2 regions of the Parafrankia discariae genome follow, and region 2 is predicted to be linked to the other one. Evidence: predicted binding sites of a transcription regulator. Region 2 holds the regulator's gene; the other holds the start of a gene.

Region 1 (11,010 bases), on a different contig from region 2:
GGGCCGTACTTCTGCGCGAAGGCGTCCGCGGCGCCGGCCCGCCCCTCCCAGGCCGGCACGACCCGGCATCGGTGCAGCTCGGCGAGCGGATGGCGGCCGGTGCCGCCGATCTCGGTGACGAGACCGTCGGCGCCGCCGTCGTGGACGAGCCGGGTCAGCTCCTCGTCGGCCAGGTAGACCGTGGCGCCCAGCCGCGCGTACCGCGCCTGGATCGTGCGGGCGTCCCGGTCGGGGCCGTCGGCGCGCAGGATGCGCAGCGGCACCCGGAGGTAGTCGTCGAGGCTGACGCTGCGGTCGGGGTGCCAGATCTTCTCGAAGTGCTGCTCGACGAACTGGACCAGGGTCGAGGAGATCGTCGCCTCGTGCTGGGTGGTGGCGGCCGACGAGTGCCCGAACGGGAAGGTCGAGATCAGCGCCCCGCTGTCCCACCGGTGGTAGGTGGTCAGCGGCTGGTCACCGTAGATCCGCACGGAGAGCCGGGGGCGCAGCGCGGGGACCAGCCGCGCCCGCACGGTGTCGAGCACCCGCAGGTTCGCCCTGATCACGTTCGGGACGTCGATGCTGTGCAGCAGGTCCTCGGCCCGGCCGGCCGCGGGCGGGGAGTCGGGGTCCAGCAGCAGGATCTGCACCATCGCCCCCGCGTCGACCGCGGTGAGCAGCGCCGCGGCGAAGGCCTCGACGTGCGCCGGGGCCAGCAGGTCCGTCCACGTGTTGAGCAGGCGGACGCTGCGCCGGCTGGTGGTGACCCGTCCGATGAAGTAGGCCGGGTCGAAGTCGCCGAGCAGCCGGCCGCTGGCGAACTGGGTCGGCGCGGTGCTCGCCGGGCGGGCCAGCCGCGCCTCGGCCGCGGCCAGCTCGGTGGAACCGTGCTGGCGCAGCAGGGTGACCGCCTGCTGCCAGGACCGGCGCGCGGCGAGATGGTCGTCGAGACGGGCGAGGATGTCGCCGCGGCGGACCAGGATCCGCGGCTCCCACAGGATGTCGGGCAGCGCGCTCAGCAGCGGCAGGCTCTCGTTGTAGTGGGCCAGGGCCCGCTCCGGCCGGTGCCGGTGCAGGTCACCGAGCCGGCGCAGCGCGAGCGCCTCCAGCGACCGGCTGGTCAGCTCTCGCGCGATCGACAGGCTGATCGACAGGCAGGTGATGCCCTCGCTCAGCTCGTCGCGGTCGCCGTGCGCCATCGCCAGGCAGATCAGCGCCTCGGCCTCCGCCCGCCGCGCGCCACCGCGGCGGGTCAGCGCCAGGCACTGCTCGAAGTGCTCCACCGCGCCCTCGGCGTCGCCGCGCCCGCGCGCGGCGTCGGCCAGCCCGTGCAGGGTGCGGGCCTCGCCGAGCGTGTCGCCGTACTCGACGAAGATCGACCGGGCGCGTTCCAGCCGCTCGGTCGCGAGGTCGAGGTGGTCGGCGGCGCGGGCACCGAGGACGACCGCCGGTTCCCCGTCGTTGTCGGCGCCGGGCGCGTCCAGTCGCCAGAAGGCGTGCTCGAAGGCGAGGGTGATGTCGCGTTCGCCCAGGCCGCAGAGCAGAACCGCCTCGGCCAGCCGGTTGCCGCGCCGCCGCGCCGCCGCGAGCGCGAGGGAGTGGATCCGCTCCCAGTCCGACCAGTGCGCGCCGAAGGCGCAGAACTCGGCGGCCTCGATCGCGAGCAGCCAGGTCGGCTCGTCGAGGCCGTGCCGGTGCGCCTGGTCGACGAGGGCCAGCAGGTTGACCCGCTCGCCGCCGAACCACAGCAGGGGCTGGGCGGTGAGCGCCGCGACCACCTCCGGGTCGACGGCGTGGGCCCGGTCGCCGGAGCCGCCCGCGGCGGAGGTCTGCGCGGTGGGGGTGTGCACGGTGGAGGTCTGCGCGGCGGGGGTGCGCGCGGTGGGCTCGACGGTGCGCGCGGTGCCCGGCGCGAACTCGTCGACCGCGCCGCGCAGCACGGCCAGATAGGCGTACAACAGCCGGCCGAGGGCCTGCGCGTGCTCGGGAGCCAGCCGCGGTACCGGTGCCGCTCCGGTCCCGGCCGTGGGGCCGGTCTCGGGGCCGGCCGGGGTTCCGGGCGTGGCGCCGGCGGACGCCTCGTTCTTCTCCCGGGCGAAGACCCGGAGCAGGTCGTGGAACCGGTACCGCTCGGTGCCGGCCCGGTCGACCCCGCGGCGTTCGAGCAGCTGGGCGTCGACGAGGCGGTCCACGACATCCTCGGCCTCGTCAAGCCCGACGTCGAGGACGGCGGCGGCGGCCCACGGGGCGAAGTCGGCCAGCTCGGGCAGCGCCAGCAGCCGGAACGCGCGCTGCTCGTCGGCGGGGCGGCCCTCGTAGCTGAGCCCGAAGCTGGCGCGGACCTCCAGGTCGCCCGCCTCCAGCCAGGACAGCCGGTCCCGCTCGTTGGCCAGCCGGGAGGCCAGCCGGGTGAGCCGCCAGTGCGGGTGGGCGGCCAGCTTGCGTCCCGCGATCTGGATGGCGAGCGGCAGGTACCCGCACAGCCCCACGATGTCGCGGGCCGCCTCCGGCTCCGCGCTCACCCGCCGCTCGTCGACCACCTTGGCGAGCAGCTCCACGGCGTCGCCGGGGTGCAGGACGTCGACCATCCAGTAGGCGGGGGTCAGCCCGTGCATCCGCGAGCGGCTGGTGACGATCACCACGCTGCCGGGGCTGGTCGGGAGCAGCGGGCGGATCTGGGCCTCGTTCGCCGCGTTGTCCAGCAGGATCAGCACCCGGCGGTTGACCAGCAGCGACCGGTACACCTCGACCAGATGGTCGGGGTCGGCGGGGACCGCGGCCCGGCTGACCCCCATCGCCTGGACGAACCGGCCCAGGACGCGGTGCGGGTCGAGCGGTTCGCTGGTGCCGCGCAGATCCACGTACAGAGCGTCGGCGAACCGGTCGCGGACCCGGTGGGCCACGTAGACCGCGAGCGCGGTCTTCCCCGCCCCGGCCTTGCCGGCGATCGCGGCGACGACCGTCCCCTTCGCGCCCGCCACCGGATCGGCGAGGGTGGCCAGGATCTGGCCGCGGATCGTGTCGCGGCCGGTGAACTCCTCGATGTCGGGCGGGAGCTGGTAGACGCCCTGCCCGGTGGGCGGGGCCGACACCGGCCGGCCCAGCGCACGCGGTGGCGTCCAGGCCAGTCCCGGATCGGCGCGCAGGACGTCCTCCTGCAGCCGTTGCAGCAGCGGGGATTCCAGACCGAGATCGTGGAGCGCCTCGAGGCCTTCCCGGCAGGCCCGGGCGGCGTCCTCGGTGCGGCCGTCGCGGTAGAAGGCGAGAACGAGCTCCCGGCGCAGCCCGTCGTCGTGCGGATGTCTCGTGACGAGCATCCGCAGATCACCGATGACCTCGCGGTGTCGGCCCAGCGACAGATCAGCTGAGATTCGCGTCTTCTGGATGTCAAGGTGAAGCTCTGTCAGTTTTTCGACGTACCCCGTTGTGAAGGGATAGTCGGCGAGATCGACCAAAGGCTGGCCGCGCCAGAGCGCCTGCGCCTCCTGCAACGGCGCGATGGCGCTGACCGGGTCGCCGTCCTCAATGGCACGCCGGCCCTGCTCCAACAGCCGCCGGGCGCGTTCGGCGTCGATCTGCGCCGGTCCCACGTCGAGCAGATAACCGGCTCCCCGACGGATGAGCACCTGGGCCGCGCTGGGGCTCTCCAGCCGGCGGCGCAGCTCGCTGACGTGCGTCCGCAACGTGGCGAGCGCCCGTTCCGGGGCCGGATCGCTCCAGATCACCTCGATCAGGCGCTGGGTGGACAGCACCTGCCCGGCCTCGAGCAGCAGCGCCGCGAGCAGCACCTTTCGCTGGGTGCCGCCGAGTACGACGGGAACACCGCCAGCGGTGACCTCCAACGGGCCCAGGACGGCGAACTGGAGCCGGTCCGGATCGGGCATCTGGTCCTCTCGGGCGAATGTGGCCGCCGCCGCCGCCGCCGGTGTGGTGTGGCGCGGTGCGTCGGCGGTGCTCGTCCTTCTGATTCTGCCTTTTCCGCGGCCGGCCGTGGCGGACACCGGGACAACCCTGGAATCGCCGCGCGAGCGTCGTCCGTGCGATTCGGCGCTTTCAACTCCGGGTCAACGGCGGCCGTGATCCGGTGTGTACCGGTTGTTGATCGGTCCGGGGTGCACTCGTTGTGGAGAGCCATACCGGGCCGCCGCGCATTTCGACGGGGGGTGTTCGGGGTCCCGCGATGGCGGAGGGAGGGTGTCGATCATGTCGATCTTCGAGTTCTCGGGCCTCGCGGCGGTGCCGGGCGCGTCCCGCGGTGGAACGGACGAGACGCCGGGTCACCGCCGCCGCGGGGTGGTCCTCGGTCGTGGCGCGGCCGGGGCGACCGGGGGCCGCCCCGCGCGGTTCGACGGTCTGCTGCCGCTGGAGATCGGCTACGCCTTCGTGCCGGGCTCCCGCAACCAGGTGCGGGTGCGCGGTGACCGGGCGGCCGTCCTCGAACGGTGGCACCGGGACGGCGGGGTGGAGCTCATGGCCGCCGGCCGCCCGCTCCGGCTGGAGCCGGACCTCGACGGTGCGGGGGTGCGGGTGGTCGACCCGGTGACGCGGCTGCCGCTCGCCGTGTTCCGGCCCCGCTCGCGGGGCGGCCTGGTCGACCTCGCGGACGGCTCCACGCTGCGCTGGCTGCGCCCGCGCCGCCGGGCCGCCGGATACGTCTTCGAGCGGGGATTCGTCGGCTGGCGGAACGCCAACGTCGTCCGGTTCGCGCACGACGGGGTCGCGATCGTGCTGGTGGACCCGTCCGACCTGACGCGCCACCGCCCGCCCGTGGCCCGCCCGGACTTCGGCGCCGCGACGGTGGCCGACCCGCGTCGGGGCTGGGTGCCCGAGGTCGCGGTGCTCGTGCCGCTCGGCTGGTTCCTCCTGCTGCTGGAGGACGAGTCGGTGCCGCCGGCGCCCGCCTACCCCGATCTCGACCCGTCCGGGTGGCGCGCCGCGCCGGCGGGTTGACGGCCGGCCGGCCCGGTATTATCTTCGAACATGCGTTCGATATCGGGCTGGCTCGGCATCGGAGAGGTGATCCCAGTGGGTGCGGTTCGGCGAAGCACTGCCAGTGGGTTCGGAGCGGCCGGCGACCAGGGCGCGGCGGGCCGTCGGGGCGGGGCGAGCCGTCACGACGGTCCCGGCCCCCCCAGGCCGGTCCCCGGGCAGGCCCCGGGCCGGACGATGCTCCCCGCCTCGGGGCTCCCGCGGCGCTCCCGGGACGAGCTCCTCACCTCGGCCCGGCGCGGGCTGGCCGAGGCGGCCTTCACCCGCCCGGCGGGTGAGCGTTACGCGCTGGCGCATCTCGCCGCGCTGCGGGCCGCGGCCGCCGTTCTCGCCGCCCGCGCGCAGCCCCGCCCGGGTCATCGGGGCCGCCCGGCGAGCGCGTGGCGGCTGCTCGCGCTGGTGGCCCCCGAGCTCGAGGAGTGGTCGGCGTTCTTCGCCGCGGGTGCCGGGCGGCGGGCCGCGGCCGAGGCCGGGCTCGCCGTCGTGACGACCAGGGACGCCGACGACCTCGTCCGCCAGGTGGAGATCTTCCTCGGGCTCGTCGAGGCGGCGCTCGGCGTCCCCTCCCAGCCCCCGTTGGCGCAGGCCGCGTCCCCCGAGGGGTGGACGTGGCGCTGACCACGCCGCACCTGACTGAGGCCACCCGTGGCTGAGGGGCCGGTGGTCCCCTACGCGGAGCTGCACTGCCATTCGGCCTTCAGTTTCCTCGACGGCGCCAGCCAGCCCGAGGACCTGGTCGCGGCCGCCGCCGGCGGCCACTGGCAGGTGCTCACCGGGTGCCGCGAGGGCGCGGTTCCCCGGGCGCTGGTCGCCGGCGGCACCAGCCCCTCAGGGCCGGCGCCGGCTCCCGAGGGCTTCCCGGGCGCGGCCGCCGGCCGCGCCGCCCTGGACGAGCTGGTCGCCCTGTTCGGCCGGGAGAACGTCGCGGTCGAGCTGTGGGATCACGCCGCCCCGCTGGACTCGGCCCGCAACGACGTCCTCACCGGGCTCGCGCGGGACGCCGGGCTGCCGGTCGTCGCCTCCGGCGACGTCCGCTACGCCACCCCGGCGTCGGCGCGGCTGGCGGCGACGATGGCCGCCGCGCGGGCGCGCCGCTCCCTCGACGAGAGGGACGGCTGGCTGCCCCCCGCCGGCACGGCCCACCTGCGTTCCGGCGCGGAGATGGCGGCCCGGTTCGCCCGCTTTCCGGAGGCCGTCCGGGCCGCGGCCCGCATCGGCGCGGAGTGCGCGTTCGGGCTCGACCTGGTCGCGCCGAGCCTGCCGGACTTCCCCGTACCGGCCGGGCACGACGAGGCGAGCTGGCTGCGGCTGCTCACCACGCAGGGCGCGGCCCGCCGGTACGGCCCGGCCCGGGCCGAACGGGTGGCGGGTGCCTACGACCAGCTCGTCCACGAGCTGAAGCTGATTGAGAGCCTGGGGTTCTCCGGCTACTTCCTGATCGTTCACGACATCGTCGAGTTCTGCCGGCGCGGCGACATCCTCTGCCAGGGGCGGGGATCGGCGGCGAACTCGGCGGTCTGCTACGCGCTGGGCATCACCAATGCCGACGCGGTGTCCTTCGGGCCGCTGTTCGAGTGTTTCCTCGCCCCCGGGCGGGATGGGCCACCCGGCATCGACCTGGACATCGAGTCGGGGCGCCGGGAGGAGGTCATCCAGTACGTCCACGGCCGCTACGGCCGGGACAGCGCGGCGCGGGTGGCGGATGTGATCACCTACCGGCCCCGGTCCGTGATGCGGGATGTCGCCCGGGCCGTGGGGTTCTCGCCCGGCCGGCAGGACGCCTGGTCGCGCCGGACCGACCGGTGGTCACCGCCCCCCGGAACGGCCGCCGCACCCCGGGCATGGCCGTCCCCGCCGGGGACGGCCATGCCGGTGCCGAGCCGCCCGCGCCCGTTGCCGCTGGCGGCGGGTGGGCGCCCCGGGGACTTTTGATGACGGCACAGCCTTGCGTCGAGGCACACGTTCGGTCACCATCGGTTACATCTTGGGGTTCGATGATTACCGAGGGTGGTGGTTTCCGGTGGTGGTCGCTGGTGTGGACGAGCGGCACGGCAGCCGGGCGGTGCCGAGGCGGCCCTTGGCGCGGCGGCGGAACACCTGGCTGGTGCGGGTCGCCGGGCTCTCGGCGGGCAGCCTCGCCGTCGGCCTGGTCATCGGTCTCCTGCTGCCACGCTGACGGCACCATGGGAGGGCCGCGGTGAAGCCCCCGCCGGAGCCCGCGCCGGAGTCGGCGGGCAGCCGGATCCTGCACGTCGACATGGACGCCTTCTACGCCTCCGTCGCGGTGCGGGACGCACCCGAGCTACGTGGCCGACCGGTGATTGTCGGCGGGGGAAGTCGTGGGGTGGTGCTCTCCGCGACCTACGAGGCGCGGGACTTCGGGGTGCGCAGTGCCATGCCGATGGCCCGGGCCCGCGGGCTGTGCCCCACGGCGGTCGTCGTCCCCGCCGATCACGGCCGCTACCGCGAGGCCTCCCGCGCGATCATGGTCGTCTTCCGGGACGTGACGCCGCTGGTCGCGCCGATCTCCCTTGACGAGGCCTTCCTCGACGTGGGCGGCGGGCGGCGGCTGTTCGGTACCCCGGTCGACATCGCGCGGGCCATCCGCGGCCGGATCGCCACCGAGCAGGGCCTGACCTGCTCGGTGGGGGTGGCGCCGTCGATGTTCGTCGCGAAGATCGCGTCCGCCCGGTGCAAGCCGGACGGCCTGCTGGTGGTTCCCCCCGGTGAGGTCATCGCCTTTCTGCACCCGCTGCCGACCGCGGCGTTGTGGGGGGTCGGGCCGCGCACGGAGCAGGCGCTGACCCGGCTCGGGATACGCACGGTCGGCGACCTCGCCCGTACGCCCGCCGACACACTGCGGCGCGCCCTCGGCGCGGGTGCGGCCGGCCATCTGCACGCGCTCGCGCACGGGCGGGACGATCGCCGTGTCGAGCCCGACGGCGCCGACGTGTCCGTCGGCGCCGAGGAGACCTTCCCCGTCGACCTGGCCGACCCCGAGCGGCTCGCCCGGGAGCTGCTCCGCCTCAGCGGGCGTGTCGCGGCCCGGCTGCGGGCCCGCGGCCAGGCCGCGCGCAACATCTCGATCAAGGTCCGGTACGCCGACTTCACGACCGTCACACGGGCCCGTACCCTCGCCGAGCCGACTGACGTCACCTGGGTGGTCCATCGCACCGCGGGCGAGCTGTTCGACGAGCTCCGGGCCATCTCCCGCCCGCTGGTGCGCCTGCTCGGGGTGCGCGCGGCCCGGCTGTCCGCCGCAGGGCGGACGAGCCACCAGCTGGCGTTCGACGAGCGGCCGTCAGGCTGGGCCGAGGTCGACCGTGCCGCCGACGGCGCCCGCCGGCGGTTCGGGGAGGAGGCCGTCCGGCCCGCGTCGCTGCTGCCCGGCCGCTCGCGGCGCCCGGCTCCTCCCCGTGAGTGGGGGCCCGACCGAGTGTGAACCCGTTGCCCCGGAAGGCTCGAACGGTCCCGGAACGGCCGCGGTCACGATCACCGAACGCCATGATCGTACGATGAGCATGGCATGAACCCCGCCGGCCCGGGCAGGAGCCCAGTACGCCGAATAGCTCTGGTCGGAGTGGGTTCGAACCGGCTTGGACACAGCATGACCTGTTGCCTACCGCCTCGGCCCCGCACATGCCTATTCTTGGGTGTCAGGTTCCGTCCGGCGGGCCTGAAGGTCGTGGGAGGAGCGTCGATGCCGCTCTCGGAGAACGAGCAGCGCCTACTGGAGCAGATCGAGCGCGCTCTCGTCGAGGACGATCCCAAGTTCGCGAGCACGGTCCGGTCGACGAACCCCAGGACCTACCTGCTGCGGCGCGTGCGGCGCAGCGGGGTCCTGTTCGCGCTCGGGCTCGTCGTCCTGGTCGTGGGCGTGGTCCTCAACCAGGTTCCCCTCACCGTGATCCTGGGGATCCTGGGGTTCCTGATGATGCTCTTCGCGGCGCTGCGGGGGGCGGCCGACCTGCGTCGGATCAGCGGCCGGGGCAACGACGTCGGTCGTCGCCCGCACGGGTCGAAATCCAGGCCCGGTTCGGGTGGCAGGTCGCGTCCGGCCCGGGCGTCGTTCATGGAACGGGTGGAGGAGCGGTGGCGCCGCCGCTGGGAGGACCGTCCCTGACCAGGCCGGTTCCCGCCTGAGTGGGGCGCCTGCCTGATCGGGGTGGTGCCCGCCCTGATCAGGACCAGCCCGCGGGGCCCGGTTCTGCGTGCCCGGCGCCGGGCACGCCTCGGGCGGGCGACTCCGGCTCTCAGCCGGGCGGTCGCGGCGGGTGTGTCCGTCCGTCGGCGGAGGCCCCGACCCCGGCTTCCTGGTCGTCCACGGCGTCGATGTCCGCCCGGTCGTCGGCCCGGCGCCCGAGGCGCCCGAGAACATCGCGCACCGGCAGCTGTCGCGCCCGCTGCATCATCGACGGCGGGGCCACCGTGGCCATCGCCCGGCGGCTGCGGGGCGCCACCGACCACAGCACCCGGCGGGCCAGGGCCAGATCGGCGAAGACGTTCACGCCGGGGTCGGGGGCGGCCATTCCGGCGGGGGCGTAGCGGGCCCGTTCCTGGGCCATCGCCAGCCGGATCAGGGCCTGCCGGGCGGCGTCGACCTCCGCCGACCCGGCTTCGGGACCGGCCTCGAGGTAGCCGATCAGCCGCTGCGCGCCCGAACGCGGCGAGTCACTCGTCCGCAGGTGGATGCCGAGGTCGGCGGCCACATCGACCAGCTCGGCCCAGGCCGCGTGCACGCGGGCGACGGCCTCGGCCTCCGCTCGGTCGGGGCCGCCCGAGCCCATCCGGCGCCGGCGCAGCACCACCCGGGCCAGGGCCGGAACGCTGAGCAGGACCAGGATCACGACGCCCAGCCCGACCCAGGGCAGCCAGGCGGGGGGGAAGGTGTCCTTGTGGGCGCCCACAGCCTTGTCGCCGGTCCCGGCGGTCAGCTCCTCGGTCGCGCCGCCCTGGTCGTCGGGGACGGGCACCGCGCTCGGTGTCGGCTCGACGGCGACCTCGCCGTCCGCCTGCGGGACTTCGGCCTGGTCCGGGTCCGTGGGCTGGTCGGTCGTCGACGGGGCGTAGTCGGGGGCCGGGGTCGCCCCGTCCGAGCGCTGGGTCGGCTCGAACGGGAGCCAGCCCAGGGTCGGGAACCAGACCTCGGGCCAGGCGTGCGCCTGCTTGTTGGTGATCACCCAGGTGCCGTCGGCCCCGCGGGTGCCGTGGGTGAAGCCGATGGCCACCCGGGCGGGCAGCCCCAGCATCCGTACCAGGACGGTCATCGCGGACGCGAACTGCTCGCAGTACCCGCGCCGGCTCTCGAAGAGGAACTCGCTGAGCGCGCCGTCCTGAATGGTGGGCGCGCCGGTGAGGTCGTAGGTGAACTCCGGGCCGCGCAGGAAGTTCTGGATGGCGACGACCCGGGCGTAGTCGGTGTTCGCGCCGGCGGTGATCTGGCTGAGCAGCGTGCGCAGCCGCGGGTCGGTGTCGGTGGCCGGCGGCAGCTGGGTGACGACGTTCATCGACTCGGGCACGGGGCCGGTCGCGGCGGCGATCTGCTGCGGGGTGGGGTCGGGGACCGCCGCGCTGACGGTGTACCGCAGCCCCGAGGTCGAGGTGCGGGTGGAGAAGACGGTGCCCGTCGGTTCGGCGAGGCGCCAGTCGCCGACGAGCCCGTCGAAGTCGGTGGGAATGCCCGGCACGGGCAGGTAGCGCTCGGCCATCGCGCGCGAGACCGTCACCGAGGCGGTGGTCGGGATCGTGCGGATGTCCCGACCCGGACCGGGCAGGCCCTCACTCACCCGGGCTTCCTTCGTGGCGTTCAGGGCCCGCAGGGTGAAGCGCTGGCCGTCGAAGTTCTCCAGGGCGGTGAGCCGCAGGTACTGGGGGTTCTCCGTGACGACGCGCAGCAGCGGGATCTCGCGGTCGTCGTGGAGCTGCTGGGAGAGCGAGACGATCGGCTGCACGACGCTCGCCGAGCTCGGGCCGTCCCCCGCACGCCCGCCGCCACCGCTGTCGATCACTCCGTGCCCGTCCAGGGACGGCACCAGCAGCGGC
Region 2 (11,010 bases):
GGACCGCCCGGACCTGGACCTGAGGCTCGCCGAGCGGGTGGAGCTGATGTGGCGCGCGGGCTTCGTCGACGAGGTCGTGGCGCTCGCGCGGGCCGGGCTGCGCGACGGGCGGACCGCCTCGCGGGCCCTCGGGTACGCGCAGATCCTGGCCGTTCTCGACGGCGCAATGGACTCCATGGACACGGCCAAACAGGCCACAACAACGGCCACCAGGCGCTTCGCCCGTCGGCAAAGGTCCTGGTTCCGGCGTGATCCGCGGATATCCTGGCTGGAATTTCCAGACGTCGCCGCGGCGCTCGCCGAGGTACGACGTCTGGTGGGTTCGCGCTGAACAGTGAGTTCACTCTGACAGTGGGTTGGCTCTGACAGTGAGTTCACTCTGACAGCGGGTTCGCTCTGACGTGTGGCCGGCCCAGCGCCGCGGGAGCTCCGCCTGACCCGTCGGCCCGGGTGCCGGCCCATCCCGGCGTCTGGAGAGTCCGACGTGACCGCGCTCGACCTTGCCCTGGTTCCCGCGCTGTACGCCTCGTTCGACGACGGTTCGCTGCGCCTGCACTACCAGCCGGACGTCGACCTGCGTAACGGGTCCGTTCCGGGGATGCAGGCGCGGCCCCGCTGGGCGCACGCCGAGTTCGGCCTGCTCGGCCCGGCGGACTTCATGCGTGTCGCCGAGGCCGCCGGACTGGTCGGCCAGGTGCACCAGTGGGTGCTGCGGATGGCGGTGACCGAGGCCCGCACCTGGCATCGGATGGCCGCGGGCACCTCGGTCCGCCCCCCGCGGCTGTGGGTGCGCATCGACGGCCGCCACCTTGCCCGCCCCGAGTTCCTCGCCGAGGTGGAGCGACTGGTGCTGGGTCGGTCGCTGCCGCCGGGCGCCGTCGGCCTGCAGTTCACCGAGGACACACTGGCGTTCGCGCCACCCGCGCTGCCCCGGCTGCTGACGCGGCTGCGGGATCTCGGCGTCGCGGTGGGCGTCGACGCGTTCGGGACGTGGTACGGCTCGTTGTCCACTCTGGACGTGCTCCCACTGGACCTGGTGCGGATCGACGGTCGGTTCCTGCGGGCGACGATCCGCGACCTGGAGGGCGAGGCGGCCTTCGCCTCCCTGGTGGGGGTGGCGCACCGCCGGCGCATGGTCGTCGTCGCCGAGGACGTCGACACCGCGGGGCTGGCGGACCGGGTCGGCCGGTTGGACTGCGACCGGGTGTCCGGGCCGCTGTTCTGCCCGCCGGTGCCGGTGGAGGACGCCCGGATGATCGCGCTCGGCCGGGGCCGGCCGGACAGGTGGTACAAGCCGTCCGCCGAGACCCGGGCCGAGCCTCGCGCCGAGACCGGCTTCCGGCCGGCGAGCGAACCCGGTCCGCGTCGTGAACCGGCGGCTCCTCCGGCTCCTTCGGGTCCCTCCGGCCACCCGCGTGTCGCCACCCGGCCGGGCCGGCCCACCGGGCATCCGGGTGGTTCCGGGCGAGGGGACAGATCCTGGGCGGGTGCCGCGGGGTGAGTGGGCCCCGGCCGTACGATCGCGGCGTGCGCTTCGTCAAGGGACACGGAACGGGCAACGACTTCGTCATCCTGCCGGATGCCGACGGCGAGCTCGACCTCAGCCCCGCGCTGGTGCGGGCGCTGTGCCACCGGGGCACCGGCATCGGTGCTGACGGCGTGCTGCGGGTCGTGCTGACCGCCGCCGAGCCCGCTGGTGCCGCCGCGCTCACCGCCGGCGGCGGTGAGCGCGCGGCGGCCCGCTGGTTCATGGACTACCGGAACGCCGACGGGTCGATCGCCGAGATGTGCGGCAACGGGATCCGGGTGTTCGCCCGTTATCTCGTCGACGCCGGCTACGCCGCGCCCGGCCGTCTCGTCATCGCCACCCGGGCCGGCCTGCGGGCGGTCGAGGTGCCGGCGGACGGCGACGTCACCGTCGAGATGGGGCCGCCCGAGCTCGCCGCCGGCCCGGTGCCGGTCACGGTCGCCGGGCGGGAGTTCGCCGCCGTACCGGTTTCGATGGGGAATCCGCACGCGGTCTGCTTCGCCGACGACCTCGACCCGGCCGGCCTGGCGCGTCTCGACCTGCGCGCCCCGGCCTACCCGGCCGCCGCCTTCCCCGAGGGCGTGAACGTCGAGGTGGTCGTACCGGCCCCGGACGGGGTCGCCATGCGGGTCTTCGAGCGGGGCGTCGGTGAGACCGCGTCCTGCGGCACCGGCGCCTGTGCCGTCGCCGTGGCCTGGGCGACCCGCAACGACGTCGGGCCGCCCGCGCGGGTCGCGGTCGATCTGCCCGGCGGGCGGTTGACCGTCGGCTGGCGGGAGTCGACCGTCCTGCTCAGTGGCCCGGCCGTGCTGGTGTCGGACGGTGTCCTTCGTCCCGACTGGCTGCGCGCGGCGGGTGGTCCCGTCCCGGTGGCTCCCGGCGGCGAGCGGCGTCCGAGCGCTGTCGGCGCCGGCTGAGCGGGGCCGGGAGCGGCCGGGCGGGGTCGGGTGTGGACCGCCGGGTGTCCGGTGCGGATCCGCCGATGTCGCCCGTGGCGGGCGCCGCCTGGTAAAGGGCTCGCGATCGTGGGTACGCCGTGTCACGCTGAGGGCGACGGTGTTCCGTCGGCCGGGTTCGCCCGGCCGGCGGGGCGAGGCAGTGCCGTCCCGGCCGGGGCGGACTGGAATGACGCGGTCACCGTGCCGCGTTGAGAACGGATGGTATGAGTCTTCGCGCTGACGCCGCTGTGGCGTCCACCCGGCATCTGAAACTGCGTTCCGACGGAAGCGACGGTCACGACGACCACGAGGGTCACGAGGGTCGTGACGTCACCGCGCTCGCCCTGGCCGAGACCGACGGGTTCTCGTTCTTCGACGAGGAGGGCGACGGGCTCGACCTGGCGGACCGTGGCGCGCTGCGCCGCGTCCCGGGCCTCACCACCGAGCTCGAGGACGTCACCGAGGTCGAGTACCGCCAGCTCCGCCTGGAACAGGTCGTTCTGATCGGGGTGTGGACGTCGGGCTCGCAGGTCGAGGCCGAGGCGTCCATGGCGGAGCTGGCCGCGCTCGCGACCACCGCCGGGTCGGTGGTGCTCGACGCGCTCGTGCAGCGCCGGGACCGGCCCGACGCGGCGACCTTCGTCGGCTCCGGCAAGGCCAAGGAGCTGGCCGAGATCGTGCTGGCGACCGGCGCGGACACGGTGATCTGCGACGGCGAGCTGACCCCCGGCCAGCTGCGCCAGCTCGAGGAGGTCGTCAAGGTCAAGGTGATCGACCGGACGGCGCTGATCCTCGACATCTTCGCCCAGCACGCGACCTCGCGCGAGGGCAAGGCGCAGGTCGAGCTCGCCCAGCTGCAGTACATGCTGCCGCGGCTGCGTGGCTGGGGTGAGTCGATGTCCCGGCAGGCCGCCAGCGGCGGCCGGGCACCGATCGGTACCCGCGGCCCCGGTGAGACGAAGATCGAGACCGACCGTCGGCGGCTGCGCGCGCGCATCACCAGGCTGCGCCGTGAGCTCACCGGGATGGCCACCGTCCGGGCGACGAAGCGGTCGTCGCGCCGCCGCGGCGCCGTTCCCGCCGTCGCGATCGCCGGCTACACCAACGCCGGGAAGTCGTCGCTGCTCAACCGGCTGACCGGGGCGGGTGTCCTGGTCGAGGACGCGCTGTTCGCGACCCTCGACCCGACGGTGCGCCGGGCCACGCTGCCCGACGGCCGGGTGTTCACCCTGGCCGACACGGTCGGCTTCGTGCGCCACCTGCCGCACCAGATCGTCGAGGCGTTCCGCTCGACGCTCGAGGAGGTGGTGGACGCCGACCTCGTCCTGCACGTCGTCGACGGCTCGGCCCCGGACCCGATGGGGCAGATCTCGGCCGTGCGCGAGGTGCTCGCCGAGATCGACGCGGCCGGGGTCCCCGAGCTCATCGTGGTCAACAAGACGGACGCGGTCGACCCGACCACGCTCGCCGTCCTGCGCCAGGCGGTGCCGGACGCCGTCTTCGTCTCGGCCCGGTCCGGGGCGGGGCTGCAGGAGCTGGTGGACGCGCTCTCGGCGCGGATACCGCACCCGGAGGTCGAGATGTCGCTGCTGGTCCCCTACACCAGGGGCGATCTCGTCTCCCGCATCCACCAGATCGGCGAGGTGCTCCGGGTCGAGCACACCGGCAGGGGCACCGAGGTCGCCGCACGTGTGCCGGTGGGCCTGGCGGCCGAGCTGGAGCCGTTCCGCGCCTGACACCGGCCCTGACAGCCGCCCGGCCCTGCCAGCCAGCCTCGCTGGGCGGCTGGTGGCTGGACCAGCCGGCTGAACACCGCCGCCCGGCCTGAACACCGCACCGGTCAGACGTCCGACGTCTGACCGGTGCCTGTCACGCCCTGCCCGGCCGGCCGCGCGCCGGGATCAGACCCGGCGCATCACCGCCACGATCCGGCCGAGGATGGTCGCGTCCTCGGCCGGGATGTCCGAGAAGGTGGGGTTCTCCGGCGCCAGCCACACCCGGCCGTCCCGCTGCCGGAACCGCTTGACCGTGGCCTCTCCGTCGATCATCGCCGCGACGATCTCGCCGTTGTCGGCCACCGGCTGCTGCCGGACGACGACGAAGTCACCGTCACAGATGGCGGCGTTGATCATCGACTGGCCGACCACCCTGAGCAGGAACAGGGTGCCCTCGCCGACGATCTCCTTCGGCAGCGGGTAGATGTCCTCGATCGCCTGCTCGGCGAGGATCGGCCCGCCGGCCGCGATCCGCCCCACCAGCGGGACGTAGGTCGGCGTGCCGGCCTCCAGCGCCGTGGCCCCGGCGGGTGCCGCCGCGGCACCCGCGCGGGAGCGCCCGCCGGTCTTCGCCCCGCCGATCGGAAGCACCTCCATCGCCCGCGGCCGGTTCGGGTCGCGCCGGAGGAACCCCTTCTCCTGCAGCACCTTGAGCTGGTGCGCCACGCTGCTGGTGCTGGTCAGGCCGACGGCCTCGCCGATCTCCCGGACGCTCGGCGGGTATCCGCGCCGCTCCACCGCGGACCGGATGACCTCGAGTACCTTCTTCTGCCGTTGCGTCAGGCCCGAGGCGTCCGCGGGGCTGTCGGGGAAGTCCCGCACGTTGCCACGGGTGTCACCTCGGCGGGTACCCCGTTCCTGGCTGGTCATCGCCTACCGCTCTCCTGTCGATGCTTCCGCCTGGTGGATGATGCCACCGGCGGCTGCCGCGGACCGGGTGGTCGACGGCCCGGCTCCGCCAACACCCACCCGGTCGTTCCAATGCTTTGTCCGATTAGTAACTTTTTATCGGTTCGGCTGATCGGTTTGGTGGGGTCCTTCGTGCTCGGTCCATCTCGCGGTCCATCTCGCGGTCGATCTCGCACGATCGTCCACAACTGATCGTCCTTGACGGTAGTCGGCCGATCGCCGAATCTCAAACGTCTGTTCGAGCGTGTCGGGGGAAGTGTGCGTGGCGGCCGTGCAAGAATCGCTCAGGCGTTCGATCGAACAAGTGTTCGTGCCTGGGAGGTTGGCATGACCGACGGTGGCGGTGCGGCCGGTGGGAATGCGTCGGTTCGACGGGGTCACCCGGTGTCCCGCGGCTGCGCGGCGCGGCAGGGTCCGCGGGTGGCGACGGGTGCGCGGGGCGTGCGCGGAGCGCGCGGTGTGCGCGGGGCCGCGGTGGGCGGAGTCGCCGTTCGTGGTCGCGGGGTGCGGGGGGTGGCGGTGCGCGGTGTGGGTCGCGTGCCGGTAGGGCACCCGGTCCGCTCTCGTGGCGCCCGGTGTGGTCTGCCGGTGGCGGCTCCCGTCGCCACGGCCCCGCCTGGCGAGTCCGGGCGGCGCGGTGAGTCGAGGTCCGAGGGGGCCGGAGGACGCGGGGCCAGCGTCATAGAGATGCCCGGGATGTGGTGGCGTGTGGCCGCCGTCGGGTTGGCCCCGGCCGAGCCGGCCCCCGGCCCGCGACCTCGCCCACAACCTCGTCCGCCTCGTCCGCGGCCCCGTCCGCGACCCGGGTCGCGGGCCGGCCGGCGGGGGAGGCCGGGCGCCCGGCCGCCGCTGCGGCTGACCAGGCGCGGCCGGATCGTCGTGGTGGCGCTGGCGAGCACCCTGCTCGGCCTGGTCTTCTCTCTGGCGCTGGTGACCACGTCACAGGCGTTCACCGGCGTCCCGGTGAGCTACCGGACGCACGTCGTCCGGTCCGGGGAGACGCTCTGGGAGATCGCCCACGACGTCGCCCCCGAGGCGGACGCCCGCGACACCGTCCGCGGGCTCATGACCCTGAACGGCCTCGACACGGTGACGCTCATGCCCGGTCAGGAGCTCCGGCTGCCCTGACCCGGCTCCCCTGCCGCGGCCCCTGGGCCCCGAGGGCTCGACAGCGCGGCGGTTCGGCGTGCCCGGTGCGCTCGGCGTGCCAGATGTCGCGGATGGCCCCTGCCGGGGGCACGTCCGGCTGTCGCCGCCGAGGGTGTGTCGGGCCGGTGTCACGGCCTGTCGTGGCGTCGGCGCGGGCTGGCGAAAACACACCCGAGGACCACACGCGCCGGAGGGGCCGGTGTCGGATCTGTCGGTGGTGTGCGCTACGGTGGACACAACATCTTGTAGTTGCAGCACCGCAAGTCATCCACAGGTTGTTGCACAGGTAATCCACAGAGCCTTGACCGTCTGTCCACAGGGCCGTCGGTCGAAGTGACGGAACCCAGTCGGACGCACCCCGCGGGCGGCAGGGCCAGCCTGCCCGGGGTTGAGGGGAGCGGACCATGCGGTGCCCTTTCTGCCGGCATCCCGACAGCCGTGTCGTCGACAGCAGGGAGGCCGAGGAAGGCGCCGCGATCCGGCGCCGGCGGTCGTGTCCGGCCTGTGGCCGTCGGTTCACGACCATGGAGGAGGCCTCCTTGCGGGTCCGTAAGCGCAGCGGGGCCACCGAGCCCTTCAGCCGCGCGAAGGTGATCGTGGGAGTGCGCAAGGCGTGCCAGGGCCGCCCCGTCCGGTCGGACGATCTGGCGCTGCTGGCGGAGCGGGTCGAGGAGACGGTGCGCTCCTCGGGTTCCGCGGAGGTGGCCGCCGAGGATGTCGGCCGAGCGATCCTCGGCCCCCTCCGGGAGCTGGACGAGGTGGCCTATCTCCGCTTCGCCTCCGTCTATCTGGCGTTCGAGTCGCTCGGCGACTTCGAGGCGGCGATCGCGGCCCTGCGCGCCGAGTCGGCTGGCAGCGGCGAGCCGCCCGCCGCCGGGAAGCCGACCGCGGTGTCGGCGGCCACCCGGGCCTCAGCCGTCGTCGTTCCGGTGACCACGGGCCCACGGGCGGCGGCCGGCCCCTGACGGCCGGCCCGAGGTCCCGGAACCGGGATCCGGGCGTCCCACCAGTCATCCAGCCCGATTCGCGCCGGCCCCACGAACCCGGGCCGGTGGGCCGCCTGCCGACTCCGGCATCACGGGGGCCGGTCGCGAGAAAGGCCCGCGGCGCGCTCCGGTGAGCCTCCAGGCCCGTGTACCGGCCTGGAACGGAACCGGCCTGGAGCCGTGTCGGTGCGGAACCGGAGCCCCACCCGCCTCGGAGCCCCACCGGTCCCGGAGTCGTGACGGTTTCGGGCGGCGGTGGTCCGTGTACTGCCTGAGGTCACGGGAGCCGCCCACGGCGCACGTATTACAGGCATCGGCGCACGCGCCGCGGCCAGCACCTTCGCACCTGATGTTCGGACCCGACCACCAGTGCCCCCGCCCGCCCCCGACCCGATCCCGTCCGGCGCGGCCACGGGCATCGAGCGCCACCAGCCGGACCGGCCCCCGGGTACGCCGCGGTGCCCGCTGTGCCTGTCAGGGCCCGGCCAGGTCCGGCACGGCCTCAAGCCATACACACCGTCTCAGACCACACGCACCCGGCCGATCAGCGGAACAGCTGGTCCGGCCATCCCACCCTGCACTGCCGGCGCCGGGCCGGATCTGGCCCGGACCATGCCTGACCAGGCCTGCTCCGGGCACGTAAGCCCGGTGGCCGCTGTTTGAACCCGTCGAACGCGAACACGAGGAGCGCTATGACCGAGACCCGCGGCAAGGGGAACAGATCGGCCGCGAAGGTGGCCGGGCTGAAGATCCGGCGGGTTCGCACCACGCCCGGAGTCCACCCCTACGACGAGGTGGAGTGGGAGTCCCGGGACGTCGTCATGACGAACTGGCGGGACGGATCGATCAACTTCGAGCAGCGTGGGGTGGAGTTCCCGACCGCCTGGTCGGTCAACGCCTCCAACATCGTCGCCAGCAAGTACTTCCGCGGCGCGCTCGGCTCGCCCGAGCGGGAGTCGTCACTGCGCCAGCTCATCGACCGGGTGGTGCACCGCTACGGCGCGGCCGGCCGTGAGCACGGCTACTTCGCGTCGGAGGCCGACGCCGAGGCCTTCGAGCACGAGCTGACCTGGATGCTGCTGCACCAGGTCTTCAGCTTCAACTCCCCGGTCTGGTTCAACGTCGGGACGGCCGCGCCGCAGCAGGTGTCGGCGTGCTTCATCCTCGCGGTGGACGACACCATGGAGTCGATCCTCAACTGGTACCGGGAGGAGGGCCTGATCTTCAAGGGCGGCTCCGGCGCCGGCCTCAACCTCTCCCGGATCCGGTCCTCGAAGGAGCTCCTCTCCTCCGGCGGCACCGCCTCCGGCCCGGTCAGCTTCATGCGCGGCGCGGACGCCTCGGCGGGCACCATCAAGTCGGGCGGGGCGACCCGACGGGCGGCGAAGATGGTCGTCCTCGACGTCGACCACCCCGACGTCGTCGAGTTCGTCGAGACGAAGGCGCGCGAGGAGGACAAGATCCGCGCGCTGCGCGACGCCGGGTTCGACATGGACCTCGGCGGGCGGGACATCGCCTCGGTGCAGTACCAGAACGCCAACAACTCCGTGCGGGTCAACGACGAGTTCATGCGCGCCGTGGTCGACGGGACGTCCTTCGACCTGCGGGCCCGTCTCGACAACCGGGTGATCGAGTCGGTGGACGCCCGCGGGCTGTTCCGCACGATCTCCCAGGCCGCCTGGGCGTGCGCCGACCCGGGCATCCAGTACGACGGCACGATCAACGACTGGCACACCTGCCCGGAGTCCGGCCGGATCTCCGCGTCGAACCCGTGCTCGGAGTACGTCCACCTGGACAACTCGAGCTGCAACCTGGCCTCGCTGAACCTGATGAAGTTCCTGCGGCCGGACCGCACCTTCGACACCGAGACGTTCGTCGCGTCCGTCGAGCTGATCATCACGGCGATGGACATCTCGATCTGCTTCGCGGACTTCCCGACCCCGGAGATCACCAAGGTGACCCGGGCGTACCGACAGCTCGGCATCGGGTACGCGAACCTGGGCGCGCTGCTCATGGCCAGCGCCCGCGCGTACGACTCGGACGGGGGCCGGGCGCTCGCCGCCGCGATCACCTCGCTGATGACCGCCACCGCCTACCGCCGCTCGGCGGAGCTCGCCGGCACCGTCGGCGCCTACGACGGCTTCGCCCGCAACGCCGACGCCCACCGGCGGGTCGTGCGCAAGCACTCGGCGGCGAACGACGCCGTCCGCACCGTGCACGCCGAGGAGGCACGCCTGATCACCGCGGCTTCCAAGGAGTGGGAGCGGGCGCTGTCGGTGGGGGAGAAGCACGGCTGGCGCAACGCGCAGGTCAGCCTGCTGGCCCCGACCGGCACGATCGGCCTGGCGATGGACTGTGACACCACCGGGATCGAGCCGGACCTGGCCCTGGTGAAGATGAAGAAGCTGGTCGGCGGGGCCAGTATGAAGATCGTGAACCAGACGGTGCCGGCGGCGCTGCGCGCGCTGGGCTACGCAGAGGAGACGATCGAGGCGATCGTCGAGTACATCGCCGAGCACGGCCACGTGGTCGACGCCCCCGGCCTGCGCACCGAGCACTACGAGGTCTTCGACTGCGCCATCGGGGACCGCGCGATCAGCCCGATGGGCCACGTCCGGATGATGGCCGCCGTCCAGCCGTTCCTCTCCGGTGCCATCTCCAAGACGGTGAACATGCCGGCGACGGCCACCGTCGCCGAAGTCGAGGAGATCTACCTCGAGGGCTGGCGGCTCGGCCTCAAGGCCCTCGCGATCTACCGGGACAACTGCAAGGTCGGTCAGCCGTTGACGGACGTGAAGGGCGCGAAGCGGGACGCCGACGCGGCGGCCGAGGTGGCCTCCGACGTGGCCGCCCGGGCCGCCGCCGGGGCGGCCGCGGTCGCGGCGCAGTCCGCCGTGGCGACGCAGCCCGTGGTGCAGCCCGCGGCCGACCCCGGTGAGCACCGGCCCGTACGCCGCCGGCTGCCGAAGACGCGCCCGTCGCAGACCGTCTCGTTCAGCGTCGGTGGCGCCGAGGGGTACATGACCGCCGGCTCCTACCCGGACGACGGCCTCGGCGAGGTCTTCATCAAGATGTCCAAGCAGGGCTCCACGCTCGCCGGCGTGATGGACGCGTTCTCGATCGCGATCTCCATCGCGTTGCAGTACGGCGTGCCGCTGGAGGCCTACACCAGCAAGTTCATCAACATGCGGTTCGAACCGGCCGGCATGACCGACGACCCGGACGTACGGATCGCCCAGTCGATCATGGACTATCTGTTCCGTCGGCTGGCGCTGGACTACCTGACCGAGGAGCAGCGCGCCGAGCTGGGCATCCTGTCCGCCTCGGAGCGGACACGGCGGCTGTCCGAGCAGACCGGCGGCGGCCCGGTCGCGGCGGCCGAGCCGGAGATCGACATCGAGTCGCTGCGGGCGTCCGCCCCGGTCGAGGGCGCCTCGGTCCCGGCGGCCAGCGCCGGTGCGGGGTCGGCCGGGTCGGCCGGGTCGGCGGGAGCCGGGCCGGGTGTGGGCGGCGGGCCGGAGCTGGTCGCGCAGGAGCTACGGCTGGCCATGCCGGGCGGTTCGCTGACCGCGCAGACGGTGGTCGACGCGCCGCTGTGCTTCACCTGCGGCGTGAACATGCGCCCGGCCGGGAGCTGCTACGTCTGCGAGCAGTGCGGCTCCACCAGCGGCTGCAGCTGACAACGAGCGGTACCGCGTCAGGTGCGCCTGCCGTGGGGCCGGTGG

The links. The regulator LexA, encoded in region 2, represses DNA repair genes until DNA is damaged. The targets are predictions, from matches to a motif close to CGAACNNNNGTTCG.
Region 1: the regulator LexA is predicted to act here: its motif matches at 4,955-4,968, upstream of B056_RS0101180 (SAV_6107 family HEPN domain-containing protein).

What each region holds. Positions count from the first base shown of each region.
Region 1 covers NZ_KB891102.1:280,207-291,216, reverse strand. Annotated here, with positions in the region: gene B056_RS0101190 (BTAD domain-containing putative transcriptional regulator) at 1-3,863, opposite strand, end outside; gene B056_RS0101185 (hypothetical protein) at 4,183-4,929, shown strand; gene B056_RS0101180 (SAV_6107 family HEPN domain-containing protein) at 5,146-5,586, shown strand; partial or broken gene B056_RS0101175 (hypothetical protein) at 5,704-6,882, shown strand; gene B056_RS42290 (hypothetical protein) at 6,989-7,144, shown strand; gene dinB (DNA polymerase IV) at 7,166-8,410, shown strand; gene B056_RS0101160 (DUF3040 domain-containing protein) at 8,669-9,091, shown strand; gene B056_RS45260 (DUF3488 and transglutaminase-like domain-containing protein) at 9,222-11,010, opposite strand, start outside.
Region 2 covers NZ_KB891241.1:186,057-197,066, forward strand. Annotated here, with positions in the region: gene miaA (tRNA (adenosine(37)-N6)-dimethylallyltransferase MiaA) at 1-331, shown strand, start outside; gene B056_RS0125220 (EAL domain-containing protein) at 485-1,501, shown strand; gene dapF (diaminopimelate epimerase) at 1,528-2,445, shown strand; gene hflX (GTPase HflX) at 2,691-4,202, shown strand; gene lexA (transcriptional repressor LexA) at 4,368-5,111, opposite strand; gene B056_RS44745 (LysM peptidoglycan-binding domain-containing protein) at 6,033-6,278, shown strand; gene nrdR (transcriptional regulator NrdR) at 6,704-7,264, shown strand; gene B056_RS0125250 (vitamin B12-dependent ribonucleotide reductase) at 7,978-10,965, shown strand.